4 regions of the Altererythrobacter sp. Root672 genome follow, and region 3 is predicted to be linked to each of the others. Evidence: predicted binding sites of a transcription regulator. Region 3 holds the regulator's gene; each other region holds the start of a gene.

Region 1 (7,690 bases), on a different contig from region 3:
CCGAGTTCGTCATCGAGCACTTCCCCACGATCTACGAGAAGCTGCTCGCGCTCGGAATCGACATGACCAAGCAGCCGATCCCGGTCGTCCCGGCGCAGCATTACACTTGCGGCGGCGTGCTGATCGACCTCGCCGCGCGGACCGATCTGCCCGGCCTGTGGGCGGCGGGCGAATGCACCGAGAGCGGCCTGCACGGCGCCAACCGCCTCGCGTCCAACAGCCTGCTCGAATGCTTCGTGTTCGGCGAGGCGGCGGCGCAGGACATCCTCAAGTGCTGGGACGATCTCGACGCTCCGCCGCCGATCCGCGAGTGGGACGAAAGCCGCGTGACCGATTCCGATGAGGAAGTGGTCATCAAGCAGAACTGGACCGAGATCCGCCGCTTCATGTGGAACTACGTTGGCATCGTCCGCACCACCAAGCGGCTGGAACGCGCCGCGCACCGGATCAAGCTGCTCAACGATGAGGTCGGCGACTACTACGGCCACTTCCGCGTCACGACCGACCTGATCGAGCTGCGCAACCTGCTCCAGTGCACCGACCTGATCGTCCAGAGCGCGCTCAAGCGGCACGAGAGCCGGGGGCTGCACTACACGCTCGACTATCCGCAGACCGATCCTGTGGCAAAAGACACGGTGCTGGTGCCCTGATTTCGGTTCGAGGCGGTCTAGCGCCTCGGCGAAGCCGGCACGTACTTCTCCCGCGGCGTGCCGTTCACATGGTATAGCCGCTCACTAGGCAACTTGAACGTAAGTCCGGACTGTTCGAGCGTGTAATCGTAGACTGCGCCCAGTAGCCCGGCCATCGGTCCACCCTCGACCCGCGCGCCGATTGTGTCGAAGCCGACCGCCAGACCTTCTCCCATGCTTCCGGTCCAACGGCCGACGCGAACCACCACTGGACCGCGATGGTACTTACCGGCCCGGGGCAGGACCTGCTCCAGCCATTGGCGGGCTAAGCCGGTTTCGCGTTCCTCGCTCGGCAGGGTGTGCAGCTGGTAACTGGTCGGCTTTGTCACGAACCAACCCATGATCCCGCGCGCGACGCTGGTATTGCCTCCGCTCGGCGTGTCGGTCAGGTCGAGCACGACCGGCTGTCCCGGCCCCGCCTTGGCCATCGCCGCATCGAACGCTTCAACGGTCGCACTATCACCGAGCGAATTGTTGAACCGGATGACGAGACTGCGGCCCTCGGCAGAGGTGGTCAGCGGCGACCGCTCCGCAGGTGGTGTCGTGTAGAGGTTAGGCAGGACCAGTTGGCGCGGGGCAGAGTTGCCGCGCGCCAGGGTCAAGTCTCGCGGCGCATTGCGTCGGCCGGCGGCCAGGACCCGCGCGGCGTAATCGGCCCGCTCGGCCGTTACCGGAAGGCCGAGATCGGTCCAAAACTGCTCGACAGCCAGCGCGGTCGGTACCGCCTCGACCGCGATCAGCCGATCGCCGACCGCCACGTTCGCTTGCTGTGCCAGGGAGCCTTCGCGCACCGCGGTGATGACGTAGTCAGCTCCGCGCCGCTCAACCCACAGATCGGAGTAGCTGGGTACCAGGCCCCAACTATCCGCAAGCGAGCTTCCAGTAGTGGCATGATGATCGGCGAGCGCGCTTAGAACGCGCTCGGTGTAGCGAAGCAGGGTGGCGCGATCGTGGACGGTCTCGGCCTCGGCCCGCAAGCGCTCGCTGATCGGCGCCCGCAGGTCGTCGAAACGATCGAGATAGGCGTAGTTCCGGTCGATCAGGCTTTCGAGCGACCGGGCATCAGCCAGGTAGTCGGAAGGCGCGGGTGGATCGTTTGCGCCGAGCAGCAGCGGAGCGATGAAGGCCAAGGCGAACAGCCGGAAGGAGATCATGCCCGCTGGTAGCATAAAGCTATCCCTTCAATTGATAGGGAAAAGCGCCCGGCGAGTTGGGAGGTATCCTTTGGCCTGTTGACCTGGCAGCTACCCGGCCAGTTCCAGTTGGGTGAAGCGTACGGCCATCCCGGGATAGACCTCGGTCGTGCCGTCGGCCGCCTTCTCGATTACCGTCAGTTGCTGCACGTCTTCTCCGCCCAGCGGCAGGACCATGGTGCCTCCGGGCTGCAACTGGTCGACCAGGTCCTGCGGCGGTTTCGCCGCCGCGGCGGTGACTAGGATGGCGTCGAACGGCGCATGTTCGGCCCAACCGCGCGAACCGTCGCCCACGCGGACTTTCACGTCGTAGCCGAGCGCGTTGAACCGGGCCTCGGCCAGTTCGGCGAATTCCTCGACCACCTCCACGCTGAACACCGTGGCGCCGATCTCGGCCATGACCGCGGCCTGGTAGCCAAGGCCGGTCCCGACCTCGAGCACCCGCATCCCGCGCCTCACTTCCAGCAGGTCGAGCATCAGGGTGCCGATGAAGGGTTGCGACAGCGTCTTGGCGAAGCCGATCGGCACCGGACTGTCCTGGTAGCAGGCGAGGATCATCGCAGTTGGGACGAACAAGTGGCGCGGCACCGCCATCAGCGCGCACCGGAGCTCGGGATTGAGCATGCGGCCATCGGTCTCGTCGCTCGCCAGGTCGAAATGCATCTCGACGATTTCGACCATGTGCCGGCGCAGGATGGCCAGGTGCTCTTCGGTCAGAGGCTTCATAGGGAAGGAACGCGTCACGCCGGACTCGTTCCTGTCGTTACGCCGGTTTTGCGTATTGCTCTGCCAGCGCTTCGGCTACGCGGCCGATCAGGTCGAGCGGCAAGGGCTCGGAGAGCGGGAAGGCGAGGTTGCCCTTGGGCCCGCGCCAGGGCGCCAGTTCCTCGACCAGCTCTGCGGGGGCCTTCACCGGCGGGTAGATGCCGAGGTGTTTCTTGAACGCGGCGACGTAGAAGAACACCTTCCCCCGGCGCAGCGCGGGCATCTTGTAGGCGATGCATCGCTCGGTCCCCGGCACGCGCCGTTCGGCCTCGGCGCGAACTGCTTCGATGCGGGCTCGCGAGTCGGGCGGGCAAGTCGCCAGGTAATCCTCGTGCGTTTTCATATGCCGTTCTGCTACAAAGATGCGCTGGCGGATTCTAATGATTCAATCCCGCGCAACGCACAGTTTTTTTTCGACAGAGTCATTTTGCATCTTGCGCCACGCACCAGTGCCGCTTTGACCGCGCGTCGCGCTGTATTGCACAGCTAACACGGCGGCGTTTTTGGCCATGCCACTGGCTTCATTCGGATTTAACCCTCTTGCGTGGGAATCCGGTTCGATTCACTATGGATTGTGGTTGGGTTGTGTAGGGTACCCACAATACCTAGATATCCGAAACGCGCTGCAAAGCGTCGGCGAGTTTCGGATTCGGAGTGTTCCGGGACCCTTTCGCAACCCCAACCGGGGACAGGTCGGGGGATAAGTTTTTCCCTGCCGCCGCATGCGAATTGATAGGTTGGGGGCTAACCACCGATTCGAACACATGCGGAACATCGGTAGGGCTTCGAGCGTTCGCGGAACGCTTGGGGCCGGGATTGTCGGACATTTGCCAGGGGGCTGCAGAGCATGGAATTTCGGAACGGGGACGACGCGGCGATGGGTCTTGGCGACAACGGCAATTCGGCCACGCTGGAATTGGACGGCCCGGTCGATGGCGACAAGGCCAGCAAGGCTCAGGCCAAGGCGGTACACATGGATCGCAAGGACGCAGGAACTGACGAACTGGTAGCCGACGCAGCCGCGGCGGCGATGGCCGGTGCCGTGGCCGAAGCGGCCAAGGTGCTTGGAAACAACTCGGAAGGCGATTCCAAGTCGGTCAACCCGCGCCGGTTCAACGTCGTCACCGACACGTCGCGCGATGCCCTGTTGACCGAGTTCGGCAAGGACACCCTGACCGACCGTTACCTGCTGCCCGGCGAAAACTACCAGGACCTCTTCGCTCGCGTGGCCGATTGCTACGCAGATGACGAGGCGCACGCCCAGCGGCTTTACGACTACATCTCGCGGCTGTGGTTCATGCCCGCCACTCCGGTGCTGTCGAACGGCGGCACGGGGCGCGGCTTGCCGATCAGCTGCTACCTCAACTCGGTCGACGATAGCCTCGAAGGCATCGTCAACACCTGGAACGAGAACGTCTGGCTTGCCAGCCGCGGCGGCGGCATCGGCACTTACTGGGGCAACGTCCGCGGGATCGGCGAGCCGGTCGGCCTCAACGGCAAGACCAGCGGCATCATTCCGTTCGTGCGCGTGATGGACAGCCTCACGCTGGCGATCTCGCAGGGTTCGCTGCGCCGCGGTTCGGCCGCCTGCTACCTCGACGTCAGCCATCCGGAGATCGAGGAGTTCCTCGAGATCCGCAAACCTTCGGGCGACTTCAACCGCAAGGCGCTCAACCTGCACCACGGCGTGCTGATTTCCGACGCTTTCATGGAAGCGGTGCGTTCGGGTTCCGAATGGCAGCTGACCAGCCCGAAGGACGGCTCGGTCCGCGCCACGGTCGATGCGCGCAGCCTGTTCCAGAAGCTGGTCGAAACCCGCCTGGCTACCGGCGAGCCCTACATCGTCTTCTCCGACACCGTGAACCGGATGATGCCCAAGCATCACCGCGAACTCGGCCTCAAGGTCTCGACTTCGAACCTGTGTTCGGAAATCACCCTGCCGACGGGCCGTGACCATCTCGGCAACGATCGCACCGCGGTTTGCTGCCTGAGCTCGCTCAACCTCGAAACCTGGGATGAGTGGAAGGACGACAAGACTTTCGTCGAGGACGTCATGCGCTTCCTCGACAACGTGCTGCAGGACTATATCGACCGCGCCCCGCCGGCGATGGCGCGGGCCAAGTATTCGGCCATGCGCGAACGCAGCGTCGGCATGGGCGTGATGGGCTTCCACTCGTTCCTGCAGTCCAAGGGCATCGGCTTCGAAAGCCCGATGGCCAAGGTGTGGAACTTGAAGATGTTCAAGCACATCTCGGCCAAGGCCAACGAGGCCTCGATGGTCCTCGCCGAAGAGCGCGGCGCTTGCCCCGACGCGGCCGAGCAGGGCGTGATGGAGCGCTTCAGCTGCAAGATGGCAATCGCGCCGACCGCGTCGATCAGCATCATCTGCGGCGGCACCAGCGCCTGCATCGAGCCGATCCCGGCCAACATCTACACCCACAAGACGCTCTCGGGCAGCTTCGTGGTCAAGAACCCGTACCTCGAAAAGCTGCTGCAGGCGAAGAGCAAGGATTCCACCAACGTGTGGAACTCGATCCTCGAGAAGGGCGGATCGGTCCAGCACCTCGACTTCCTGTCGGTGGAGGAAAAGGCCGCCTACAAGACCAGCTTCGAGATCGACCAGCGCTGGCTGCTCGAATTCGCGGCCGACCGCTCGCCGTTCATCGACCAGGCGCAGAGTCTCAACCTGTTCATCCCGGCCGACGTCGACAAGTGGGACCTGATGATGCTGCACTTCCAGGCGTGGGAGAAGGGCATCAAGTCGCTCTACTACCTCCGCAGCAAGAGCGTGCAGCGCGCGGGCTTCGCCGGCGGGGTGGAGGCGGACAACACCGCCGATGCGCCCAAGTACGAACTGACCGCGGCGCAGACCGACTATGAGGAATGCCTGGCCTGTCAGTGAAGTCCATTGTGGGGATATTCGTCAAATCGAGTGCAGCTGAACAGCTGGGGCTGGGATTGTGGCTTCTGGTCTTTGGATTGGTATTCGGTCCGTTTATCGCTGCAAAGCTGGTTCAGACTGTTGATTGGATGAATACGGCCACGGGCCTAAAAGGCCCGTGGCACGATTCAGCGATGGCCGTGGCACGCCGTTTCTTTGCGGTCACGCTGGCGTTCTTTGCCGCTAATGGAGCGGTGCTGGTCGCCGTATTCGCGGCCGTTAAGAGTGGACTGATCAGCGATCCCTGGGTCGGCTAGCTGGCTTCATCCAGGGGACTCAGTCCCCCTCTTCCTCGAACGTCACCGCATTCGCGCCGGTCGCACTCAGCCGCACCTGGTCGCCCTCGACATCCGCCACCAGGCCAATCGACACATAATGGTGATGCCCATCATGCGGCCCATCGTGGCCTTCGACAGCGCCTTGCTGGCGAGTCAGCTTGATGCGGTCGCCGTCGACCTTGTCGACCGTGCCGACATGCGCTCCGTCGGCGCCGATAACCTCCATGTGTTCCCTGATTGCACTTGCGTCGGCCATGGGTACTCTCCTGCTGGATAGATCGAGGAAACGTTCGAGTTCGCGAAAGGGTTCAGGCCCGCTACGAATCCACGGAAACGAGAGGAAAGACAATGGCCAGTACTATCCGCGTCGTTGCCATAACCAGCCTTCTCCTCCTGCTCGCGGCCTGCGCGCGGCAGGTTCCGGAAACGGTCCAGCACACCGCGGAAACGCCCGGTTTCCTATGGGGTCTGTGGCACGGGTTCGTCTTCCCGTTCGCGTGGATCGGCTCGCTGTTCGATCCGAAGATCGCGGTCTACTCGGTGCCCAACAACGGCGGGTGGTATGACTTCGGCTTCTTCCTCGGCATCACCGTGCTCGGCGGGGGAACGCACTTCAGCTCGAAAGCCCGCAGAGGCGGCTCCTGAGGCCGAGGTCTTTTAGCGAATTTTCAACCATTCCGGGGCCATGCTGTGGGCATGACCGCGAAGAAGATCAGGAAGCTCCCGCATCATCACGGTTATGCCGAACTCGGCATGAGTCGTTATTTTGCGCTCTATCTGGCCCAGGCAGGCTGGTTCGCACTCGGCTTCCTGCTGTTCTCGCGGGCCTATTGGCCCTCGGCTTGCCAGCCGAAGGACTTCCTCGACGTCTACCAATGTTCGATCCGCCTCCCCGAAGGGCGCGGCTGGGTCGAATCGTCGTTGATGACCTGGCTGTGGTCGACGCCGCTGCTGATCATTCTCGAGGTCCAGCGCCGCTTCAAGAACTTCGCCCGCTAGTCAGTCGTTGCGGTCGTAGCGCCCCGGATCGTTGGGCGCAGAGGGCATGTCGTCGTCCTGCGCCGCGGCCTGTCGACGTTGCGTAGCGGAGCTTTGTTGCTGCTGCTGTTCGACCGCCACGGTCGCCTCGATCTCCCCGCCGCGTTCGTCCTGGTAGAGCTCGGCCTCGCCGGCCTGCTGTTGCTGCGGAGCAAGGGGCACTTCGCCGGGCGCGCGATGCCGATCTTGAGGCACCTTACGGGACTCGCGCCGCCTGTCCTGGCTCATCGCTCACTTTCCTTCGGGAAGCGGCAGAGCGTCGAACTCCGCCCTGTCTTCCTTCGTGCGCCCGGAGAGCGTGGCCTTGGCGTCCCGGTCGGACGGTCCCGGCGCGGTCGGGACATTGTCGCCGCCGCGCTCGATCGGGCTCGCCGGATAGGTCGCGCCCGGTGCGCCCACACCGGCCTGCTCGTGATCCTGCGCCTCACGATCCTTGACCGCTATGGCCGGAGCCTCTCCGGATTTGCGCGCGCGGAGCTGCACGCCACGTTGCTGTTGTTGCTTGTGTAAGGTCCACATCGCCCGCTTGCCTCCTTGCAAGCGCTACCGCCCGAATAGATCGGCTGGCAAAGGACCAATGCGGTGGAGAGGTGGTGGGTTCCAAACTTGCTGTTGGGCAAGCTCGACCGGGCAAGTGCCGGGGATGGATTGGGATTGCCGGCGGCGCACCGAAATCAACCGGTTATCCCCGGCTCTAATTTTGTCCCTTGCTATCGAATCGGTGCCATGATTCCCTATGTAGGAGGTTCGCCGATCGGCCAACGGAGACCACAAGATGTCGCTGCT
Region 2 (7,690 bases), 480 kb from region 3:
CTATCTCTATCCCATCGCCGACCGGACCACGATCGCCAACAACCAGACCAAGCAGGTTAGCTTCCTCGATGTCCAGGGAGTGCCGGCTCGCAAGGTCTACGGACGTAGCGTGGGCTGGCTGAGCTCCGACAGCGCGCCGGTCAACGTGCAGAGCCAGATCGCCTTCTCATCTTCGCGCAACGGCGGGTTGGGCGATGCTCTGCCTGCCGGCACCGTGCGGTTCTACCAGCGCGACCGGACGGGCAACCCGCAGTTCATCGGCGAGAATGGCATCGGCCACACGCCAATGGGCAGCGAACTCACCCTGGCCACCGGCGATGCGTTCGACGTGTCGGTCCAGGCCGAGGTCGAGAGCCGCGACAAGATCACCTCTGCCGATTACGAGCGCAGCTCTCGCTATCGGGTGACCATCAACGGCGAAGAAGTCCGTACCATCCAGGTCGACCGGACCGTCGACTACTGGCGCACGACCATGCGCTACACCTTCACCAACGCCAAATCGACGCCGGTCGATGTCGAGCTGGTGCAGGGCGGCCTCGATTACGGTTGGTGGACGCGCGATTTCCGCGTGGTCAGCGAAGACGTTACGGGCGAGCAGCTCAACGCCGATCGCCGCAAGTACGTGGTGACCGTGCCCGCCAACGGAAAGCGCGAGGTGCGCGTCACTTACGAGACACGGTACTGAGGAGGCGCAAGATGCGCTGCCCCTCCAGGATATTGTGCTGGGCGGCCCTGGTGCTCGCCTCCACGCCTGCTGTCGCTCGCGAGACAGTGGAAGCCTCGGCTCCGCAGGACCTCGCGGTCACCCTCTACCGCGACCCGAACCGCTCGCCGGGGGATACCATGGAGCGCGACTGGCCGCGGGGCTTTGCGATGATCACAGAGACCCGCCAGGTCACGCTCCCTCCCGGTGAGTCCACGATCCGCTTCACCGGCGTCGCCGAGGGCATGGTGGCGGTAAGCGCGATCGTGACCGGCTTGCCCGGCGGCACAATCGAGAAGAACCGCAACGCCGATCTGCTAAGCCCCGCTTCGCTGATCGACGGAACGCTTGGCAACCGCGTAACCATCACCCGCACCAACCCGGCAACTGGGCAGGCGTTGGCGGAATCCGCGATCGTCCGCACGCGCGCCGACGGCGGTCTGGTCCTGCAGACCAGCCAAGGGTTCGAGGCGGTGCGCTGCTCGGGCCTGCCCGAAGGGCTCGCCTTTGATCGAGTGCCCGCAGGACTCTCGGCCCAGCCGGTTTTCAGCGTGGATACCCGCAGCCCGTCGGGCGGCACTTATACGGTCGAGCTCACTTACCTCGCCTGGGGCTTCGACTGGCAGGCGAACTATGTCGCGACGCTGCAGGAAGGCGGGCGGGGCGATGCGATGAAGCTGCGGCTGATGAGCTGGCTGACGCTGCTCAACGACAACGGCCAGAGCTTTCCCGATGCCGAGCTTCTCGTGGTGGCGGGCAAGCTCAACGTCGTGAGTGATTTCGAGGACTTGGCAGATCCTCCCGGGGCGCCGCCGTTACGTCTAACCTGCTATCCCTTCGGAAGCACGGCGAGAGGGACGCCCGTTTACGACCTAATGCCCCCACCGCCGCCGCCCCCACCTCCTCCGGCACCCATGATGGCGGCGCGTGCGGAGATGTATGACGCTGCCGAATCCATCGTGGTTACGGGTTCCCGCGTGATGAAAGCCGAGGAAGAAGCGCTGGGCGACCTCAAGCTCTATCGCGTGCCGGTGCCCGTGACGGTCTCCGCCAAGGGGCTCAAGCAGGTCGCGTTCCTTGACCAGGACAGTGTCGAAGGCAGGCTCCTCTATCATGTGGCTTGCTCGCCGTGGAACGCACAAGACGAAGCGGCACGGGCATCGATGCTACTGGTGACCGTGAACGACCGTAAGCATGGCCTCGGGATGGCCTTGCCGATGGGCGGCGTGGCCGTGTTCGAGCCCTCGTCATACGGGGATCAGCTCGTCGCGGAGGACCAACTCCGGGATTATGCCGAAGGGCAGGACATCGAAGTAGGTCTCGGCGAAAGCAGCCAGGTATTCGCCCGCTGCGAGCGAACGGCCGATTTCGACTTCGACGAAGAGCGGACACGTTGGTCGCCAATGCAGGCCACGCTGACCAATGCCAACCGCAATCCGGTCAAGGTGCGGGTTTCGCTCGGGCCATCGGGTGCGTGGCAATTGCGGGGCATCAAGGGCACGCGCGTCAAGGATGGCAACGTGATCGTCGAGGTCACCGTGCCCGGAAACGGACGCCGCGAACTGACCTGGGAATTGCGGCCGCCAGGCGAGGCCTGATCTTAATCGCACGAAAGCGTAAAGCCGGAAAAACCGCCCTGCCAAGGCGTAAATTCCGCGTTCGTTACCGTTATCTAAACCACGCGACTTAACCGAAGCGAAGCGCCTCAGCCCCTAAACCGGATCCGGGTAACAGGGTCTTGGAATGCTTCGCGTCTACTCCTGCATAGTTCAGGAACATGATCTGCGCCTCCTTCTGGTGGCGGGGCTGATTTGCCTTGCCTCCTCGTGCATTGCTTTCGCCGCGTTCGAGCAGGCGGAGCGGGATCGGTCGCGTAAGCTGCTGTGGACCCTGCTGGCGGCGGTGGTCGCTGGCCTCGGCACCTGGGCGACCCACTTCGTCGCCATGCTCGCTTTCAAGCCCGACCTTCCGATGGGCTACAATTTCTCGACCACCCTGCTTTCTGTGGGCGCGGCGATCTTCGTGTCCGGCATCGGCTGGAGCATCGCGCTGTCGAGGCGTCCCGCTGCCGCAATCGTCGGGGGGGCGATTGTCGGCGCGGGCGTCGGCACCATGCACTACATCGGCATGGCCGCGGTCGAGGTCGCGGGGTTCGTCGTCTGGGACCAGGATCTCGCCTTGGCCTCGGTGGTCGTGGGCGTGACGCTGGCAGCTTGTTCGATGTGGGCGGCGCGGAGTGCGACCGCGGCCAGGAAGGCCGCGCCGCTGCTGCTCACGCTCGGCATCTGTGGTCTGCATTTCACCGCCATGGCCGCGGCCTCGATCTATCCGAGCAACGCCATGATCGTGCCGAGCAACTCGGTCGACAGTGGCACACTCGCGATCGTCATCACCGCGGGCGTCATGATGATCTTCGGCGCTGGCTTTGGCGTCATCCACTTCGAACGCCGGCTGGCTCGGGCCCAGTTCGCCGAGGCGAAGGAACGAGCCGCCCTGGCCGACGAGATCCTCGTCGGAGCCCTGGAGCGCGAAGCGCTGACCGCCAGGCTCGAGCGCGAGGTGACGATCAGCAGCGCAGCGCTGGAGAACATGGGCCAGGGCCTGTCGATGTTCGACGAACATGACCGGCTGGTCCGGTTCAACCGGAAGTACGCCGAGCTCTACGGCATTCCCGAGCATTTGCTGACCCCCGGCACCGCGGTGTCGGAAATCCTGCATCATCTCATCGGCACCGGCCTGTTCCCGCAGTCGGCGGAATTCTACGCGGACCTTCTCGGTGTATTGGTCGATGAGGGCGGGCGTCATGAAGTCGAACTGGCCGATGGCCGGATCATCGAGATTCACGTCCAGCCCGCTCCAATGGGCTCCTGGGTGGCGACGCACGAAGATGTGACCGAAGCTCGCCGCACGGCGGACCGGATCGCCTACCTCGCTCAGCACGACACCCTGACGGGCCTGCCGAACCGCTCTGCTTTCGCGGAGAACCTCTCGGCGGCGGCCGGAGAGGCCCGTGAGAACTGCGGCCTGGCAGTGCTTACGATCGACCTCGACCGGTTCAAGGAGGTGAACGACACGCTCGGCCATCCCTTTGGCGACCGCATTCTCGAACAGGCGGCCGCCCGGTTGCGCCAGGTGGTCGGGCCGGACGACGTCCTTACCCGCTTGGGCGGCGACGAGTTCGCGGTGATCCAGAGCGGCACGCCCGATGCCGAGGCGGCCTCCGCTCTCGCGGCCCGGATCGTCGATGCGATCGAACAGCCCTTCAGGTTCGACGGGCATACGGTGGCGATTGGCGCGAGCATCGGTATCAGCGTCAGCCCTCGCGACGGCAAGGATGCCGACGAACTGCTCAAGAAGAGCGACCTCGCGCTTTACCGGGCAAAGGAAGAGAACCGCGGCAGCTTCCGGTTCTTCGAAACCGGGATGGACGCGCGGATGCAGGAACGTCGCCAGCTGGAGGCAGAACTGCGCATCGCCATCGAGCAGGGGCAGTTCGAGGTTCACTACCAGCCGCTGCTCGACACCGGCACCGGGCGCATTGCCAGCTTCGAGGCCCTAGTCCGCTGGAATCATCCGTTGCGCGGGCTCGTCCAGCCGGGCGACTTCATTCCGATTGCCGAAGAGAGCAACCTGATCATCCCGATCGGCGAATGGGTCCTGCGCCAGGCGTGCCACGATGCGCGCGATTGGCCGGAAGACGTGAAGGTCGGCGTCAATCTCTCGCCGGCGCAGTTCAAGCGCGGCGACCTGATCACCGTGACGCTGTCCGCGCTCAGCAACGCCGAGCTCGCGCCGAGCCGCCTCGAACTCGAGATCACCGAATCCGTCCTGCTGCATGACGAGGCCTGGGTCCGCTCGATCCTCGAACGACTGAGCGCTCTCGGCGTGAGCATTGCGATGGACGATTTCGGCACCGGCTATTCGAGCCTCAGCTACTTGCGCACCTTCCCGTTCGACCGGATCAAGATCGACCGCAGCTTCGTCGCCGATCTGGTCGGGGCCGGCGATTCGCTGGCCATCGTCCAGGCCACCATCCAGCTCTCGCAAAAGCTTGGCATGGAGACGACGGCCGAGGGTGTCGAAACCCAGGAACAGCTCGCGATCCTGACTGGCGAGGGCTGCACCCACGCCCAGGGTTTCCTCATCGGGCACCCGGTTCGCGCCGAACAAGCGCGGCAATTGGTCGCGCCACAGGAACAGCGCAAGCGGGCCGCCCGCTAACTCCCTGAAATTCCTAAATCAGAAAAAGTTTTGTTCCGCTCTTGTTCCGATGGAACAAATCAGATACGAAACCGTCAGTGAGGAAATGTCCTGCAACTCTAGGCAACTGACGGAGGCCATGTCATGGCGGCGGAACTTAAGCTCGTAGGAAAGGAGTCCAACGTGGACCGTCAGAAAGCGCTCGAAGCTGCGCTCGCGCAGATCGATCGCGCATTCGGCAAAGGCTCGGCGATGAAGCTGGGCCAGAAGGAAACCATGCAGGTCGAAGTGATTTCGACTGGTTCGCTCGGGCTCGACATCGCGCTCGGCGTCGGCGGGTTGCCGCGGGGCCGGGTGATCGAAGTCTACGGCCCGGAGAGCTCCGGCAAGACCACGTTGGCACTGCATGTCATTGCGGAAGCCCAAAGGGGTGGCGGCACGGCGGCTTTCGTCGATGCCGAACATGCGCTCGATCCGGTCTATGCCAAGAAGCTTGGCGTCGACATTGATGAATTGATCGTCTCGCAGCCCGACACCGGGGAGCAGGCGCTGGAGATTGTCGACACCCTGGTTCGCTCGAACGCGATCGACGTGCTGGTGATCGACTCGGTCGCCGCGCTGGTTCCGCGGGCGGAAATCGAAGGCGAGATGGGCGATTCGCACGTCGGCCTTCAGGCCCGCCTGATGAGCCAGTCGCTGCGCAAGCTGACCGGTTCGATCAGCCGTTCGCGCTGCATGGTGATCTTCATCAACCAGCTGCGCATGAAGATCGGCGTGATGTACGGCAATCCGGAAACCACGACCGGCGGCAACGCGCTCAAGTTCTACGCCAGCGTCCGCCTCGACATTCGCCGCACCGGGCAGATCAAGGAACGCGACGAAATCATCGGCAACGCCACGCGCGTGAAGGTGGTGAAGAACAAGGTCGCCCCGCCGTTCAAGCAGGTCGAATTCGACATCATGTACGGCGAAGGCATCTCGAAGATCGGCGAGATCCTCGACCTCGGGGTCAAGGCCGGCATCGTCGAGAAGTCGGGCAGCTGGTTCTCCTACGACAGTGTCCGCATCGGACAGGGCCGGGAAAACTCGAAACAGTACCTCAAGGACAATCCCGAAGTTTGCGACAGGCTGGAAGCTGCGATCCGCAGCCGCACCGACCAGGTCGCCGAGGAGATGATGGCGGGCCCGGACGCGGAAGACGACATCTGATCCTCTAGAGGCACGGGCCGTTCGCGGCTCGCGCTTCCGAAACCGGAGCCGGCGCGGTCAACCCTACGGGGCCCGCGCCGGCTTCTTCGCATTTGATTTGAGTTAGCCTATCACCACATCGCGGCGGGCGCCTGGTGTAGGACAGCGAATGCAGACGAACAGCACGACGGTCGGTGGCGACGAATGGCAGGGGCGGACTGGCGATAGTTGGGCCGCAGAATGGAAGCGCACCGATCGCAGTTTCGGAGTGCTGACCGAGCGCCTGCTCCATCGTGCGCGCGATCCTGCCAGCGATACGGTGCTGGATATCGGTTGCGGCGCCGGCGAACTCTCGCTGGCTCTGGCTCGCACGCGTCCGGACGCTCGGATCACCGGAATCGATATCTCGCCGCAGCTTCTCGAGATCGCGCGGGACCGCGCTCGCAACCTCCGCAATGCCGCGTTCGAACTCGCCGACGCTGCCGCCTGGCAGCCGGGAGAATCACTTGCGCCCGATTTGCTCGTCTCCCGCCACGGCGTGATGTTCTTCGACGACCCGGTCGCGGCCTTCACTCATCTCGCGGAAATCGCGGCCCCGAATGCCGGCCTTCTGTTCTCCTGCTTCCGGACGTGGGAGGAGAATCCGGTCTTTCGCAGTGTCACTCGGCTGCTCCCAATCGAGGTTCCCCCTCCGGCCCCCGGTGCCCCAGGGCCATTCGCCTTCAGCGATCGGACTTACGTGGAGGGCATCCTCACCGCGGCCGGATGGCGTGACATCGCGTTCGAACCCTATGATTTCGCGATGGTTGTCGGCGCAGGACCCGACCCTGTCGAGGATGCCGCATCCTACTTCACCGCCATCGGAGGTGCGGCCCGTGCCGCCCGGGAGCTCACGCCCGAAGCCCGCGAATCCTTCATCAATCGTGTCAGGGACCTCGCGCGCGCCAACTTGCGCGAGGGCATCGTGTCCCTGCGAGCGGGTGCCTGGATCGTCACTGCACGCCGCCAATAACGCGCTCTTTTCGCACCATCGGCGGACACAGTCTCAGTTAGCGGCTTAATCCGCTTGTTTCGCCCCGCACTGCACCCTAATTCGCAACTCCCATGCACTCGACCAACGACATACGCCGTACGTTCCTCGACTATTTCGCCGCCAACGAGCACACCGTTGTGCCGTCGGCGCCGCTGGTCCCGTACAACGATCCCACCCTGATGTTCGTCAACGCGGGCATGGTGCCGTTCAAGAACGTCTTCACTGGGCTCGAAACTCCACCTGCGCCACGTGCTGCGAGTTCGCAGAAGTGCGTCCGCGCTGGGGGCAAGCACAACGACCTCGACAACGTCGGCTATACCGCCCGGCACCTGACGCTGTTCGAGATGCTCGGCAACTTCAGCTTCGGCGACTATTTCAAGGAACGGGCGATAGAACTCGCCTGGAACCTGGTCACGCGCGAGTATGGCCTGGCGGCCGACCGCCTGACCGTCACGGTCTACCATACCGACGATGAAGCCTGGAACTTGTGGAAGAAGATCGCCGGCCTGCCCGACGACCGCATCATCCGCATCGCCACCAAGGACAACTTTTGGGCCATGGGCTCC
Region 3 (7,690 bases):
CGGCCCTGAGGATGCTGCGTTGCAGCGGTCGCCTTGGCGAATACGCGCAAACTTGTCCAGCGTGGGCGATGCAGCCGAGGCTATTCTGGCTCGCGCGGGGTTCGATAGGGGGCCGTGGCTTGCCGTTGCATTCGGGGCGAGAATAGCCTCGTGGTTCGTGCTCGACCAGGCGGTTGAGTGGCTTCTGGCGGCAGTCTTGGGAGTCATGAGCTCCCTTGGGGCAGTGGCCCTTTGGCGGGGAAAGGAGCGACGCACGCAAGTTCTCGCCGCGGTGATCGGTGTGGGACTGTTCTATGCGGTGGGACTGTCCTGTGCCTGGGCACGGTCGGAGATGATCGGCGCGGAGCCGCTCGAGCGCCCGGTCTCTACCGTGATCGAGGGTCGCGTACTCGAGCGGATCGAACAGCCCGCCGAGCGGCGAATCCGTCTCGTCCTGGCCACGCGCGAGCCGGGAGGAACGCGGGCGATCAAAGTACGGATCAATGTTCCGATCGATCGCGATTTGCCGGGATTGGATGAAGGCGCGCGGATTCGCGTGCAGGCGAGACTGATGCCGCCGCAACCACCGATGCTGCCGGGAAGCTATGATTTTGCTCGCACGGCCTGGTTTCAGGGGCTGGCGGCAACCGGAAGCGCGCAGGGCGACATCGAACTCCTCGAGAAGGCCCATGGTGGGGCTCTGCTGGCGAGCGTGCAACGTTCGCTGTCCCAGCATGTCCGGTCCCGTCTCGACGGTTCAGCGGGTGCCATAGCCGCCGCCTTCGCCAGCGGAGATCGAGGCGCGATCGCCTCGTCGGACGAGGAGGCCATGCGCGACGCGGGGCTGACCCATTTGCTCTCGATCAGCGGGTTGCATGTCAGCGCAGTGATCGCCGCGGCCTACTTCGTTTCGATCAAGCTTTTGGCGCTGTGGCCATGGATGGCGTTGCGGGTGAGATTGCCATTGGTCGCCGCGGGCTCGGGCGCCTTGGTTGGGGTTGGGTATACCCTGCTGACGGGCGCGGAAGTCCCCACCGTGCGCTGCTGTGTGGGTGCCATGCTCGTCCTCGTGGCCCTGGCGCTCGGCCGCGAACCGCTGTCGCTGCGCATGGTGGCCGTAACGGCGATCGCGGTCCTGCTGGTTTGGCCCGAAGCGCTGGCTGGGCCGAGTTTTCAGATGAGTTTTGCCGCCGTGGTTTCGATCGTCGCGCTGCACGGCTGTGCGCCCGTGCGGGCCTTTCTGGCGCCGCGTGAGGAGGGCTGGCTCGCCTGGAGCTTGCGACGGGCGGCGATGCTGCTGGCAACCGGGCTAGTGATCGAGATCGTGCTGACGCCGATCGTGCTGTTCCATTTCCATCGCGCGGGAATCTATGGCGCGGTGGCTAACGTGGTGGCGATCCCGCTCGTGACTTTCGTGTCGATGCCGCTGATTGCGTTGGGGTTGATTCTGGACCTGGTGGGGGCGGGGGCGCCAGCCTGGTGGCTCGCCGGGCAGTCGCTCGAACTCTTGCTCCAGATCGCCCACTTCACCGCCGGGCAGCCCGGAGCAGTCAAGCTGATGCCGCAGATGAGCGGCCTGGCTTTCGCGCTGTTCGTGGTGGGAGGGCTATGGCTGGCGCTGTGGCGAGGTCGAGTTCGCCTCTTAGGCCTATTGCCGGCGCTTGCCGCGACTGGACTGTTGTTGACGACCCCCATTCCCGACCTGCTCATCTCCGGCGACGGGCGTCATGTCGGGATAACCGGCGAGGGCGAGCAGCTACTGGTGCTGCGCGAGTCCCGTAGCGACTTCACCCTCGAAAACTTGATGGAACTGGCTGGCGTTTCAGGCTCGCCCGTACCGCTTGAACAATGGCCCGGAGCGCAATGCAGCCGTGATTTCTGCATCGTTGCCATCCAGCGTGGTGCGCGCGAATGGCGAATTCTCATGAGCCGAAGCCGAGAGATCGTCACCGAACGCGCGCTCGCTGCGGCATGTGAACGAGTGGACGTTGTGGTCTCCGACCGCTGGCTTCCGGCAAGTTGCCGTCCCCGTTGGTTCAAAGCCGACCGAAGATCGCTTGGCGAGACAGGTGGACTAGCGATCACCTTTGAAAGCAAACGCGTGAACACTGTCGCCCAGAGCCAAGGCAGCCATGGATGGTGGCAGGGAAAAGTACCCGACCGCCGATAGGCTCAGTGATAGCGGCGCAGCAGCCCTGCCAGCTTGCCCTGAACCTGGACTTCATGAGCTGGATAGATCTGCGGATCGTAGGCACCGTTGGCCGGATCGAGGCGGATCATGCCGTTTTCGCGGCGTAGGTACTTAAGCGTCGCTTCCTCGTTGCGCACAAGTGCCACCACGATGTCGCCATCGCGCGCCACATCGGTCCGCTTCACCAGCGCAAAGTCGCCGTCAAAGATGCCCGCTTCGATCATCGAATCCCCTGATACCTCGAGCGCATAGTGCTCGCCGGCTCCGAGGAGGGCAGCGGGTACCGGAAGCGTGGCCTGGCCTTCGAGCGCTTCGATCGGGACACCGGCGGCAATTCGGCCGTGGAGCGGAATCTCGATCACGTCGTTCGCCGGTTCGGGGCGGGAAGCCGGTGGGGGTGCTCTGCCAATCAAATCATTGGCCGGTGCAGACCGCGCCGAGGCAGGGCTCACATTTTCAGGCTGACGCAGAACTTCGAGCGCACGGGCGCGGTTCGGAAGCCGCCTGATGAAGCCACGTTCTTCGAGCGCGGAGATCAGCCGGTGGACGCCCGACTTGCTCTTCAAGTCCAGCGCTTCCTTCATTTCCTCGAACGAAGGAGAGATGCCGGTCTCTTCCAGCTTTACCTGGATGTAACGAAGAAGCTCGTGCTGCTTGGCCGTCAACATGGAGGCGCTCTCCCTCAAATGTTCCACTTCGGAACGAACAAGGAACAATTAAGCAACTCTTGCGAACTCGTCAACCCATCCCACCATTTTGGAGCCAATAGATCGAGACTTCGTCTCCGGCCGCAGCGGAAGGGGCATCGATCGGCCGCTCGATCAGGGCATTGGCTATGGCAAGCGCGCGCAAGCCGCTCGAATCCTGCTGGCCAAGCGGGGTGACTATGCCGCCCGCGAGTTGGGCCCGGACCATCTCAAGTCTGGGGCCACCAGGAGGCAAGGCCGTCGCCGTTCGTGCAGAGAACTTGACCGGCAAGGCACTGTTGGCTCCTGCAAGGCGGCGCAAGAGCGGGAGCAGGAACAGGAACGCCGTGACGTAGCTGGACACCGGATTGCCCGGCAGTCCGAGCACGAGGGCGTCCCCTTTCCGCGCAACCAGAAGCGGCTTGCCCGGCTTCATCGCTACTCGCCAAAAGTCGATCGACGCACCCCACTCTTCGAGCGCCGGCCTGACCAGGTCGTGATCGCCAACCGAAGCACCGCCCGAGGTGACAATCACATCGGCATCGCTCGCAGTTCCCAGGGCCTTGGCCAGCGCTTCCCTGCTGTCGGGCACCGGTCCGAGTCGGTCCACCGACGAGCACAGCGGTTGCACCATGGCAGCGATCATCGCCCCGTTGCTGGCGGGGAGGCGGTGGTCGTCCCACGCCGCGGGATCGACCGCCAACTCGTCCCCGTTGTCGATTACCGCGACCCGAGGCAGGCTGCCGGTTTCCAAGCCAGTGCTGCCCAGTCCGGCTGAAACCACGAGGGCGAGTTGTGCCGGTCCCATTCGGGTGCCGGCTTGAAGGATCGTGTCGCCGATCGCAAAGTCGAACCCCTTTCGGCGGATATGTCGAGCGGAGGCTTCGCCATCGGGGGCGATGGTCAGGTCGCTGCCGTCGCGGAGAGCTTCCTCCTGCAACAGGACGGCCACGGCTCCCTCGGGCATGAGCGCGCCAGTACTGATCCGGATGGCCTCACCGGCTTCCAGGAGCCCCGCAAAGGGCCGGCCAGCAGCGCTCTCGCCGACTATGCGCCAGGGGCCGCCGTTCGGCTCCTGAACCGCGTAGCCATCCATGGCCGACAGATCGGCTGCGGGCTGCGTCCGCCGGGCGCTCAGATCATTCCACAGGTAGCGCCCCAGCGATTGCTCCGCCGTCACGGTTTCCGGGCCGAGTGGTCGGGCGAGGTCCAGGAGCCGCTGCTGCGCCTCGATCAGGGGTAGGGGCGGGGTCATTCGCCCGCGCCCTCTGCCCTCCATGTGCCGCTCTTGCCGCCGGTTTTCTCGAGCAGGCGGACCTCACCGATGACCATGCCTTTGTCGATCGCTTTGGCCATGTCGTAAATCGTGAGCAGGGCGATGGAAGCGGCGGTCATGGCCTCCATCTCGACCCCGGTCTTGCCGGTCAGCGAAGCCTGCGTGGTAACGCGGATCCCGTCGCCTTCGAAGGTGAAGTCCACCGTGACCGCATCAAGCGCCAGCGGGTGGCACAGCGGAATGAGCTCGCCGGTCTTCTTGGCGGCCATGATCCCGGCAATGCGTGCGGCGGCGAGCACATCGCCTTTCGGACCACTACCGTCGCGGATTGCCGAGAGCGCTTCTGCCGACATACGAATGCGTCCGGCCGCAGTCGCGCTGCGCGCGGTTTCCGGCTTGCCGCCGACGTCGACCATTCTCGCCTGGCCGTGCGAATCCAGATGGGTAAGTTTGTTCATCCGCTCACGCCCATGACAGAACCGGGGCGAGTAGGACAGACCCGGGCGTCAACGCTTGCGCGTGGCGCTCCAGATCACCTGGCCAACGCCGAACAGCGCGAGGATTGCGCCGTAGACCGCCCATTGCGGATCGTTCGCCATGAAGCTGTCGAGGAAGGCGATGTTGAGGCCCTGAAGTACCCAGATGCCGCCCATGCAGACCATCAGCACGCCGAGCAGGGTGCTGACTGACTTCATCGCCAAGTGAAACACTCCGCCCATTACCATTCTCCCCCATGACCCGCGGCCAGCTTACGCCAGTCCGAGGACAAACGCCATGCGGGCGAACGGCTAGATCCGGCGGCTGTCGTAGGCCCATTGCAACAGGGCTTGGCGCTGCCGCGGCCGGCAGAACGGATCACCGGGCTCACAGTTTGTCTCGACCTGGCGGACGTGCCGGCGGAACGCGCGCCAGCGGGCGATTTGGCGCCCGTCTTCGCCTTCCAAACGGCGACCGGAGTAGTAGCGGCAATACCACTGGAACCACCCCCGCGGATCGTCAGGATGGAGCCAGCCCTTGTCCCGCCACACGCTAAGCGAGCTACCGGCCCGGACACCGAAATAGTTCAAGGAGCAGTCGGGCAAGGTGGCTGCAAGCTTGGCCTTGGCGAACCAGTCTGCGGGGAACTCAGCCCGGCAATCGCGCATGTACTTCCCGCAGAACACTCCCAGTTCGAGCATTTCGGCCGGAGTCAGTTCGGGTAGGAAATCGGGATCGAATTCCTTGCCCATGGGGCGTGTGCGGACATAGCGATAACCGCGCTGCATCAGGTCGTTGACGACGACCTCGCGGGTCAAGTCAGGTCCCCAGCAACTCGTGGGTGGCGGCCCTCACGTCGGGCTGGCGCATGAGGCTTTCGCCGACCAGGAAGCAGCGCACGCCGCTTTGTGCGAGGCGTTCGAGGTCCGAGTGGTGGTTGATGCCGCTCTCGGCGACCAGCAGCGTGCCAGCCGGAGCAAGAGTCGCAAGGCGCTCGGTAGTGCCGAGGTCGGTGCGGAATGTCCGCAAGTCGCGGTTGTTGACCCCGATCAGGCGCGAACGCAGGCTGGCGGCGCGTTCCATCTCGGCCTCGTCGTGGACTTCGACCAAGACATCCATGCCACGCTCGATAGCCGCGGCTTCGATCTCGGCCATCTCGGCATCCTCAAGCGCTGCGACGATAATCAGGATCGCATCCGCTCCAATCGCGCGAGCTTCAGCCACTTGCCACGGATCGACCATGAAGTCCTTGCGCAGCACCGGCAGGGCACACGCGGCGCGGGCGTCCATCAGGTAGTCCTCGTGACCCTGGAAATAGGGCGCATCGGTCAACACGGACAGGCACGCGGCCCCGCCCTGCTCGTAAGCGACGGCGTGTTCGGCGGGACGGAAATCAGCCCGGATCAATCCCTTCGAGGGCGAAGCTTTCTTGATTTCTGCGATCAGGCCGAAGCCCGTCTCAGCCTTCGCCTGAAGCGCGGCGTGGAAGCCGCGCGGGGCCGAAGCAGACGCTGCGGCGCGGTCGAGGTCATCCACTGTCGCCAGCGTCTTGCGGACGGCCACTTCGTCGCGCTTGGTGGCGCAGATCTCGGTCAGCTTGTCGGTCATTTCGTGTGGGCCACCCAGCAATCGAGCAGTGTCTTGGCCAGGCCCTTGTCGATCGCCTCGGCGGCTTCCTCGACACCTTCGGCCCAGGTCTTCACTTCACCAGCGACGATCAGCGCGCCGGCAGCGTTGAACAGCACGGCATCGCGATAGGCGCCGGGTTCGCCCGCCAGGAGCTTGCCTAGCTCGGCGGCGTTGTGCGCCGGATCACCGCCACGAATGGCATCGATCGGTGCGATTGCCAGGCCAGCTTCTGCGGGCTCGACCCGTTTCATCCGCACTTCGCCCCCGCGCACTTCGGCCACTTCGTTGCCGCCTGCCAGGCTAAGTTCGTCGAGGCCCTCGTCGCCGGAAATGACCATCGAATGCTCGGTGCCGAGCATGGCCAGCGCTTCAGCGTAGATCGGCACGTACGCCGGCCGGGCAATGCCGACGAGCTGTCGGCCCACGTTAGCCGGATTCGCCAGCGGCCCCATCAGGTTGAAGATGGTGCGGCGGCCTAGTTGCCGGCGGATCGGCATGATTCGGCCCATCGAGGGGTGGTGCTTGCCGGCAAAGAGGAAGCAGATGCCAAGGTCGGCAAGCGTTTCCTCGGCCGTTTCCATAGCCCGGTCGAGGTTGAGCCCGAGCGCCTCGAGCGTGTCGGCCGCGCCTGCCTTGGAGCTGGCAGCCCTGTTGCCGTGCTTCGCCACAGGTACCCCGCAGGCCGCGACGACCAGCGAGACGGCGGTGGAGACGTTGAGCGTGTGATGGCCGTCGCCACCGGTTCCGCAGACGTCGATCGCATTGGCGGGAGCGGCGATCGGTACCAGGCGTGCCCGCATGGCTCGCGCCGCACCGGCGATCTCGGCGGCTGTCTCGCCACGGTCGGACAGCGCGATCAGGAACTGCGCGATGTCCTCGTCCGACAGCTTGCCGTCGAGCATGGCGCCAAACGCTGCTTCGGCCTCGCTCTCGTCGAGCGGGCTATCGACCGGGGGCAGTGCGTTCACGCCGGGACTTTCGCCCTAACGCCGCAGATCTCGAGGAAATTGGCGAGCAGCGCGTGGCCGTGTTCCGTGGCGATGCTCTCTGGATGGAACTGCACCCCGTGGATCGGCAGCTCGCGGTGGCGGAAGCCCATGACGGCCGAACCGTCGAGCCCGGGTGTCTCGCTCTGCGCATTGACCACCAGGGTCTCGGGAATGTCTTCGACGATCAGCGAGTGATAGCGCGTGGCGATGAAAGGCGAGGGCAGGCCGGCGAAGAGACCGGTCCCATCGTGGGTGACGGGCGAAGTCTTGCCATGCATCAACCCACCACGGGTCACGCGGCCGCCGAAGTGCTGGCCGATCGCCTGATGGCCGAGGCACACCCCGAGAAGAGGCCGTCCCGCATCCGCGCAGGCCGCCACGAGTTCCAGGCTGATGCCCGCTTCGTTCGGCGTGCAGGGACCGGGCGAGATCAGGAAGCCTTTGGCGCCGCTAGACAGTGCCT
Region 4 (7,690 bases), 530 kb from region 3:
GAGGACGGCTGACGACGGGCAGCTCGATCCGGGCACCGTGCGCCGTTCACCCGATGAGAATGAGATCGTGGTCGAAGCTGCGCCCGGCAAGACGCCCGATTACGAAATCGTCGTGGGAAGTGAGGACCTGAAACATTGCTCGAGCCTCACATATGACTTCGATGGAGGCACGCTGGCGATGAGCTGCATGCCTAGAGGAGGCTAGACCACTCCGCTTGCAGCTCCTGCCAGATGGCCCAACCGTCGTGTCCCTGCAGAGGGGCCATTGCCATCATCGCCCTTAGCTGACCAACGACCGCTGCAGGGAACAGGACCGAGGGCCAACAGCCAATTCCTGCAAGCCCAACGAGGATGCCGCAGAACGCCGAGTGGATCGCTGGCCCAAACGCGTATGCGAGAATCCTGTCCGACCGCGAAGCCTGACCAATCGGAGTGATGTCGACCACGAACGATGGTCCAACCCGCGAGACCCCTGCTCTGATCGACCCGACCGCGCCGGTCTTCGACAGACAGACGGCGGCATGCCCCATTTCATGAGCTAGCCCGCCGGCGACGATAGCCAGGACGATTCCGGCAACGGCGCCTGCCCAATTGAGTGCCGTGACCAAGGGGAACGCCACAAGCGTGGCGGCCCACATGCCGGCACTGAACGCAAGCGTAATCCAAAGGGCCGGCCAGCCAACAACTCGTGTGAAGGGGGCGCACGCCAGCTCAACAATGTAAGAGGGCACCCGCAACACTCGGGCCCGCGGAACGACACCCTCACTGATAGCGCCTGCTGCCCATAAAGCGTTGAAGAGCGCCCGGCGAAAATCGTTCCGATCGACAGGCTGAAATCGGCGCAGGCGTTCAAGAACAAGCAGGTCCTCCCGGCCAAGGCCGCTCAGCTTCTTTCGCAGGGTTCCGATCGCCAAAACGGCAAAGCCCGGCCCCAGAAGAATGTCGTCACCTCTAAATGTGAATGAGGGCATCTATCCTCGCCGCGGTGCGCCTGGCAATCCAGTCCAGGACGGCCTTGTCACGGCACACCCTCTCATCCGGCAGGTGATCGAGCGGAGAGCCCGAGCCGATACGGAAGGTTTTGCCGCGTTGAAGCTCAAAGAACAGTCGATCGCTTCCTCTCCGATAGCTCAAGCCGAAAGCAACGGCCCTCGCCGGGCGGAACATCCGATGCAGCTTGAGCAGGCGCTCGTACTCCCACGGCCTTTGGCGCAGCGAGTCATAGAGCGTGGCGAAATACCCTTGCATCCCGTTAAACAGGCGGCACCGAATAACGAACGAACCCCCTTCGTCTTCGACTACCTCGGCTTCGATCGGCGACGAATCCAGCAGGCCGATGAGGCGCACGAGGGTGCTTCGCGTGAAGAACGAACCGGACGGAAAGGCAAACTCAAGGTCTTCTTCGGCGGGTGACTGCGACCAGGCGTCGGGCAACATGACCACGACCGACCCCGCAGCCAGCGCCTTGCGGCACTCGACAATCAGCCGACGTGTCGGATGGATGAAATCAATCGAGAAGCCGCGCCTCGAGGCAAGCGAAGCAAGCTCCCGTTCGTACTGCGTGCCCTGATCTCCCACGATGGCGGATACGCGCGGCCCATCGGAACCAGCCCCTGCGAAGGCGCAATAGAGGAGCGCGAACAGACCGTTGTGACTGCCTACAACAAGACGTCCTGCAAAATCAGAAGCCTGCTCAACTCGGAAGTCCGGACTGGTCGTGCCGTGAAGAATGGCGTGATAACGCGCTTGAGTATCCAACCAGGTGTCCGGCATGCGCAGCGCTAGATCGTCGGCGATGCCCAGCTCCATCAGCCTCATCGAGATGACTGCGCGACTGAAGTTGTCGATCTTCATGAGCGATTGAACCCATGCCTACCCATTTCGACCGGCATGGGCCGGATCAACGCTGGTTTAGCAGCGGCAGATCTCTTGCTCGAAAAGGCGGAAGACCCACTCAGCGGCTTCTACGGTCTCGATCTCTTCCACTTCGATTTCGGCTACTTCATTGGCTTCGAGCATTGAGGCCCTCCATGTCTTGAACACTTGACCGACAGGGCCAAGCTGGTTCCAAATAACAGCAGAGCAGAGAAAATAAATGATTCTTTTTCAGATATTTAGATGAATAAATGCGACAGCACATTGATCCGTCGGCCGGCCTTTCTATGCCTGGGGCGATGGTCCATAGTAGCCCCACGTTCAAAGAGCAGTCGTTTCCGATCGGCAGGTGCTTCGCCCGTTTCCAGCGATTCGGTGATCTACACCTCTGAGACCGTACGACCGGCAGCACATTGCACCGCCGCCCCTCCACCCCCACATGGCTCTGACGCCTGTGGGGCCGCGTTGGCGCGCCTCTTGACCAACGCGAACATTTGCGGAACATCCTGCATCCATGTCCCTTACGCACATCTCAGTCCGCGGCGCTCGCGAGCATAACCTCAAGGGTATCGACATCGATCTTCCGCGCGATGCGCTGATCGTGATCACCGGGCTTTCGGGCTCGGGGAAGAGCAGCCTGGCGTTCGACACGATCTATGCCGAAGGGCAGCGGCGCTATGTCGAATCGCTGAGCGCTTATGCGCGGCAGTTCCTCGAGATGATGCAGAAGCCCGATGTCGAGCATATCGACGGGCTCTCGCCGGCGATCTCGATCGAGCAGAAGACCACCAGCCGCAACCCGCGCTCGACAGTGGCGACGGTGACCGAGATCTACGACTACATGCGCCTGCTGTGGGCGCGGGTCGGCGTGCCGTATTCGCCGGCGACTGGCCTGCCGATCGAGGCGCAGACGGTGTCCAACATGGTCGACCGGGTCATGGCGCTGCCCGAAGGCACGCGGCTGTTCCTGCTCGCCCCGGCAGTGCGCGGGCGCAAGGGGGAATACCGCAAGGAACTGGCCGAGTGGCAGAAGTCCGGCTTCACCCGCGTGCGCATCGACGGCGAGATGTACGAGATCGACCAGGCTCCCGCGCTCGACAAGAAGTACAAGCACGACATCGAAGTCGTGGTCGACCGCCTCGCCGTGCGCGAAGGTATCGAGACACGCCTCGCCGACAGTTTCGAGCAAGCGCTCAAGCTGGCCGAGGGGCTGGCTTATGTCGACCTGGCGGACGGCGTGGTGCCCGGGCGCGAGAGCGAGGATGCGGGCGGGGCGATGAAAGGCGCGGGCCTTCCAGCCAACCGCATTGTCTTCAGCGAGAAGTTCGCCTGCCCGGTCTCCGGCTTCACCATCGAGGAAGTCGAACCGCGCCTGTTCTCGTTCAACGCCCCGCAGGGCGCTTGCCCGACGTGCGACGGCCTCGGCGAAAAGCAGCTGTTCGACCCGCAGCTGGTGGTGCCGAACGAGGCGCTCAGCCTCAAGCAGGGCGCAGTGGTGCCGTGGGCCAAGTCCAACCCGCCGAGCCCGTACTACATGCAGGTCCTCGCCAGCCTGGCGAAGGCCTACGGCTTCGACCTGACCACGGCGTGGAACCAGCTCGCGCCCGACCAGCGCGAGATCATCCTCCACGGCACCGGCGGGCTCCCCGTGGCGCTGACCTTCAAGGATGGGCGCAAGGAATACACCGTGCACAAGGCGTTCGAGGGGGTGATCGGCAACCTCAACCGCCGCCTGCTGCAGACCGACAGCGCCTGGATGCGCGAGGAGCTCTCCAAGTTCCAGACCGCCCAGCCGTGCGAGACCTGCCACGGCAAGCGCCTCAACGAGAAGGCGCTGGCGGTCAAAGTCGCCGGAGAGGACATCGCCACCCCGGTGCGCTTCTCGGTCACCAACGCGCTCGACTGGTTCAGCGCGTTGCCCGAAAAGCTCAACAACACCCAGAACCAGATCGCCCGCGCGATCCTCAAGGAGATCGTCGAGCGGCTCGGGTTCCTCAACAACGTCGGGCTCGACTACCTCAACCTCGACCGCACCAGCGGCACGCTTTCGGGCGGGGAGAGCCAGCGCATCCGCCTCGCCAGCCAGATCGGCAGCGGGCTGTCAGGCGTGCTCTACGTGCTCGACGAGCCGAGCATCGGCCTGCACCAGCGCGACAACGACCGCCTGCTCGAAACCCTCAAGCGCCTGCGTGACCTCGGCAACACCGTGATCGTGGTCGAACATGACGAAGACGCCATCCGCCACGCCGACCACGTGGTCGACCTCGGCCCCGGCGCCGGGGTCCACGGCGGCGAGGTCGTGGCGCAAGGCACGCTCGAGGAAGTGCTCGCCAGCACCACCAGCCTCACCGCCGCCTACCTCAACGGCACGCGGGCGATCGAGGTGCCGGTCAAGCGGCGCAAGGGCAACGGCCACAAGATCACCGTCCACGGCGCGCGGGCCAACAACCTCAAGGACGTGACCGCCAGCATCCCGCTCGGCACCTTCTGCTGCGTGACCGGCGTCTCGGGATCGGGCAAGTCGAGCTTCACCATCGACACGCTCCACGCCGGCGCCGCCCGCGCGCTCAACGGCGCGCGCGTGATCGCCGGGCCGCATGACAAGATCACCGGCCTCGAATTCTGCGACAAGGTGATCGAGATCGACCAGTCCCCGATCGGCCGCACCCCGCGCTCCAACCCGGCGACGTACACCGGCGCCTTCACCCAGATCCGCGACTGGTTCGCCGGCCTGCCCGAGAGCGGCGCGCGCGGCTACAAGGCCGGGCGCTTCAGCTTCAACGTCAAGGGCGGCCGGTGCGAGGCGTGCCAGGGCGACGGGCTGATCAAGATCGAGATGCACTTTCTGCCCGACGTCTACGTCACCTGCGAGGAATGCCACGGCCGCCGCTACAACCGCGAAACGCTCGAGGTGAAGTTCAAGGGCCACTCGATCGCCGACGTGCTCGACATGACGATCGAGGACGCGGAGGAGTTCTTCAAGGCCGTCCCGCCGATCCGCGACAAGATGCACATGCTCAACGAAGTCGGCCTCGGCTACGTCAAGGTCGGCCAGCAGGCGACCACGCTCTCGGGCGGCGAGGCGCAGCGCGTCAAACTGGCCAAGGAACTCAGCCGCCGCTCCACCGGGCAGACGCTCTACATCCTCGACGAGCCGACTACCGGCCTGCACTTCGAAGACGTCCGCAAGCTCCTCGAAGTGCTCCAGCGCCTGGTCGAGCAGGGCAACTCGGTGGTGGTGATCGAACACAACCTCGACGTGATCAAGACCGCCGACTGGATCCTCGACCTCGGGCCGGATGGCGGCGTGCGGGGCGGGGAGGTGATCGCCGAGGGCACGCCGGAGGCGGTCGCGGCCAATCCGCGGAGTTATACCGGGCAGTACCTCAAGCCGATGCTGGAGCGCGCGCGGGAGGCGGCGGAGTGATCCTCCCCGACGGGGAGAGCAGCAACCCCGTTCCGGTCTTCGACGACGCGGCTTACCGTACGGAGAACCTCGACGACCCCGATCTCGTGGCGGCCTACGAGATCGAGAACGAAGCGGTCCGGCTCGACCGCGAAACCATCGGTGCCGCCTGGGTGCTTGGGCTTATTCCGCTGGCGCTGGTGCTGGCTCTGCTGTCGGCGTTGCTCGGCGATTGGATATGGCGCCTGCTACCGGCGATCTTCATCGCGGTGGGCGTCGGCCTGCCGCTGATGTCGCTCGGGCGACGGTTCCAGTCCAACCTGCCGCTTCACCTGCCGGGCTATGGGGTCTTCACCGGTTCGGCCAAAAAGCGACTGATTCTCAAGGCCGCCGCGTTCGGCGGACTGGTGCTGCTGGTCTACAACCTGAGCGGACCCATTCAATTGTGGATCCAGCGATGGGTGGAAGAGTGGCTCGCGAATGGCGTCTGGCCTTTCTGACGCTCTTCACTGATGCCGGATCGAGCAATCATCGTTCGTGATCGGTTTCCGTTTAATCGATTGGTGACGGCCGTGCGCCAAGGCTCCCGGCCATGGCCTCCACGCAAGCCCCCAAAGGATTCGCCCTGCTCTTCGCCGTCGTCGGAATCCCCTTGATCTTGTGGCAATCCTGGGGGGCGAACGAAGAGCTGAAGGCGCTCGACACCACCGAAGCGCGTCAGGCGCGGTGCGTCGAACAAACCGCCTCCGTGCAGCTATCGCGCGAAGACGCCCAAGGCGTTTGCCGATGCATGGTGTTGGAGGCCGAAAAGCGCGGCATCACCAAGGCTCATGGAAGCTATGACATGGACGCGCTGAAGTCTGTGGTCGAAAGGTGCTTCGACGCCCACGTCCTGCAGCAGACGGCACCCTCTAGCCCTTCGCCGAACCCGGCATGACGTAGCTCCCGGACTTTGGTGGGCCAATTATCAGGGAGAGAGCACCATCCCCGTACACCTACGTATTGCCGCAGCCCCGCATCCGCCGAAAGATGGCCCCGAACTTCCAAAGGGCAGGGCGGCACACCAGTGACGGGCAACATAGTCGAGGTCAAAATCGCGCCGTGGCGGTCTTATCCGGAGGCCTTCCGCACGGTGATGCGGACGCAGAAGCTCTGCGCCAATGTCCCGATGGTCATCGGGCTTGTGCTGCTGGGGCTCGGTATCTTGCCCTCACTGGTCCAGCTCAAGGTCTTCTCGGCGATCTTCGGCGGCATTGTTTCGCTGATCATGGCGGGGATCATCATCTGGATCGTGGACGCGGTCGTGCTCAATCCGCTGAAGAACAGCCGCTTCCGCTTCGTGGCGAAGACCTTGCTGGCGGACATGTGCGCCATGCCGCAGGCGGTTTCGCAGACCTTGTCGTGGTACAGCCCCGTGCCCGGCGCGCTCGTGGTGACGCAGCGGGGGAATCTGGTGATTGTCGACCGTTCGACCAACTACGACGAGATCTGGCTTCATCCCTCGCAGGTCCTGAACGTCAGTGTGGAGCGCGAGGAAACATTCGTCACGAACACCAAGCATGGCAGCAGTTTCAGCCTGGGAAGCGTGTCGCCCGGCTGGATGTTCGCCAGCTATAATTCCCGCAGCAAGTCCAAGTCGGTCACACACAAGCTCGAAACGGCCTTCCTCGAAATCCGCTATCAGGTCGAACGGAACGGCGCGGTCCATACGGCGGTCATTCCGTTCGGGGACGACCGCCTTGGAGCGGACGCCTGGCGCGCGACCTTGAGCGGCCTGAGCTATGTCGAGGAAGTGGCCTGACCGCTGGTGGCTGCTCCCCGTGACGGGCAGGAATTGGTGCACGCAGACCCTTACGCGCCGTCACCGCCTGCGCCGTTCCATCAGTCCCATCTTGACCGCGCCAACCTCTAGGTTACCTCTTGCACCGAATTAAGAAGAGAGAGGGAGAATCCATGTTCGATGCGATCATGAAGCGCGGTCTTGCTACTCTTGGCCTGCTGGCCTTGGCGGCACCTGCTGCGGCACAGTTCGGTGGGCCGCCGCCGCCGCCCAATACCGGCGTGCCGGTCTATACCCGGCTGACCGGTGCCCAGGCCGGCGGCAGCTTCACGGGGGTGATCGATCCGCCGAAGGGGCAGTTCTGCTACATCATGAACGTGACGGGCACGAATGCCCCGACTGCGGCAAGCATCAACGGCGATAACGGCGCTTCGGTGCTGTCGCTGGGCGCGCTGAGCGGCAACTCGAGCGGCGGCTGCCAGCCGATCGCGGCCGATCTGGCGGCGGCCATCCTGGCCAATCCCTCCGCCTACTACGTAAGCGTGCCGACTGCGGTCGGCGCGATTCAAGGGCGGTTGTCGAAGTAGGAAGTTAGGTCGCGGGGGAGGGCTGAGCCTTCCTCCGCCACC

What was found. The regulator LexA, encoded in region 3, represses DNA repair genes until DNA is damaged. The targets are predictions, from matches to a motif close to GTTCCNCNCTTGTTCT.
Region 1: ASD76_RS14930 (ribonucleoside-diphosphate reductase subunit alpha) is a predicted target of LexA. The motif match lies at 3,405-3,420, and genes of this name have one in related genera.
Region 2: recA (recombinase RecA) is a predicted target of LexA. The motif match lies at 4,957-4,972, and genes of this name have one in related genera.
Region 4: uvrA (excinuclease ABC subunit UvrA) is a predicted target of LexA. The motif match lies at 2,363-2,378, and genes of this name have one in related genera.

What each region holds. Positions count from the first base shown of each region.
Region 1 is NZ_LMHH01000003.1:179,221-186,910, forward strand. It holds gene nadB (L-aspartate oxidase) at 1-650, shown strand, start outside; gene ASD76_RS14915 (peptidase S41) at 668-1,843, opposite strand; gene ASD76_RS14920 (protein-L-isoaspartate(D-aspartate) O-methyltransferase) at 1,934-2,626, opposite strand; gene ASD76_RS14925 (iron chaperone) at 2,646-2,990, opposite strand; gene ASD76_RS14930 (ribonucleoside-diphosphate reductase subunit alpha) at 3,621-5,549, shown strand; gene ASD76_RS14935 (hypothetical protein) at 5,546-5,845, shown strand; gene ASD76_RS14940 (DUF2171 domain-containing protein) at 5,865-6,122, opposite strand; gene ASD76_RS14945 (hypothetical protein) at 6,215-6,511, shown strand; gene ASD76_RS14950 (hypothetical protein) at 6,563-6,865, shown strand; gene ASD76_RS14955 (hypothetical protein) at 6,866-7,132, opposite strand; gene ASD76_RS14960 (hypothetical protein) at 7,136-7,423, opposite strand; gene ASD76_RS14965 (ribonucleotide-diphosphate reductase subunit beta) at 7,680-7,690, shown strand, end outside.
Region 2 is NZ_LMHH01000001.1:594,374-602,063, forward strand. It holds gene ASD76_RS02950 (DUF4139 domain-containing protein) at 1-685, shown strand, start outside; gene ASD76_RS02955 (DUF4139 domain-containing protein) at 697-2,301, shown strand; gene ASD76_RS02960 (EAL domain-containing protein) at 2,501-4,924, shown strand; gene recA (recombinase RecA) at 5,048-6,112, shown strand; gene ASD76_RS02970 (class I SAM-dependent methyltransferase) at 6,261-7,103, shown strand; gene alaS (alanine--tRNA ligase) at 7,196-7,690, shown strand, end outside.
Region 3 is NZ_LMHH01000001.1:1,072,421-1,080,110, reverse strand. It holds gene ASD76_RS05250 (ComEC/Rec2 family competence protein) at 1-2,149, shown strand, start outside; gene lexA (transcriptional repressor LexA) at 2,152-2,838, opposite strand; gene ASD76_RS05240 (molybdopterin molybdotransferase MoeA) at 2,909-4,111, opposite strand; gene moaC (cyclic pyranopterin monophosphate synthase MoaC) at 4,108-4,590, opposite strand; gene ASD76_RS05230 (hypothetical protein) at 4,639-4,851, opposite strand; gene ASD76_RS05225 (hypothetical protein) at 4,921-5,427, opposite strand; gene trpC (indole-3-glycerol phosphate synthase TrpC) at 5,429-6,217, opposite strand; gene trpD (anthranilate phosphoribosyltransferase) at 6,214-7,206, opposite strand; gene ASD76_RS05210 (anthranilate synthase component II) at 7,203-7,690, opposite strand, start outside.
Region 4 is NZ_LMHH01000001.1:541,792-549,481, forward strand. It holds gene ASD76_RS02710 (hypothetical protein) at 1-205, shown strand, start outside; gene ASD76_RS18120 (hypothetical protein) at 192-638, opposite strand; gene ASD76_RS02720 (hypothetical protein) at 952-1,854, opposite strand; gene uvrA (excinuclease ABC subunit UvrA) at 2,390-5,302, shown strand; gene ASD76_RS02730 (hypothetical protein) at 5,299-5,781, shown strand; gene ASD76_RS02735 (hypothetical protein) at 5,874-6,218, shown strand; gene ASD76_RS02740 (hypothetical protein) at 6,348-7,082, shown strand; gene ASD76_RS02745 (CHRD domain-containing protein) at 7,235-7,648, shown strand.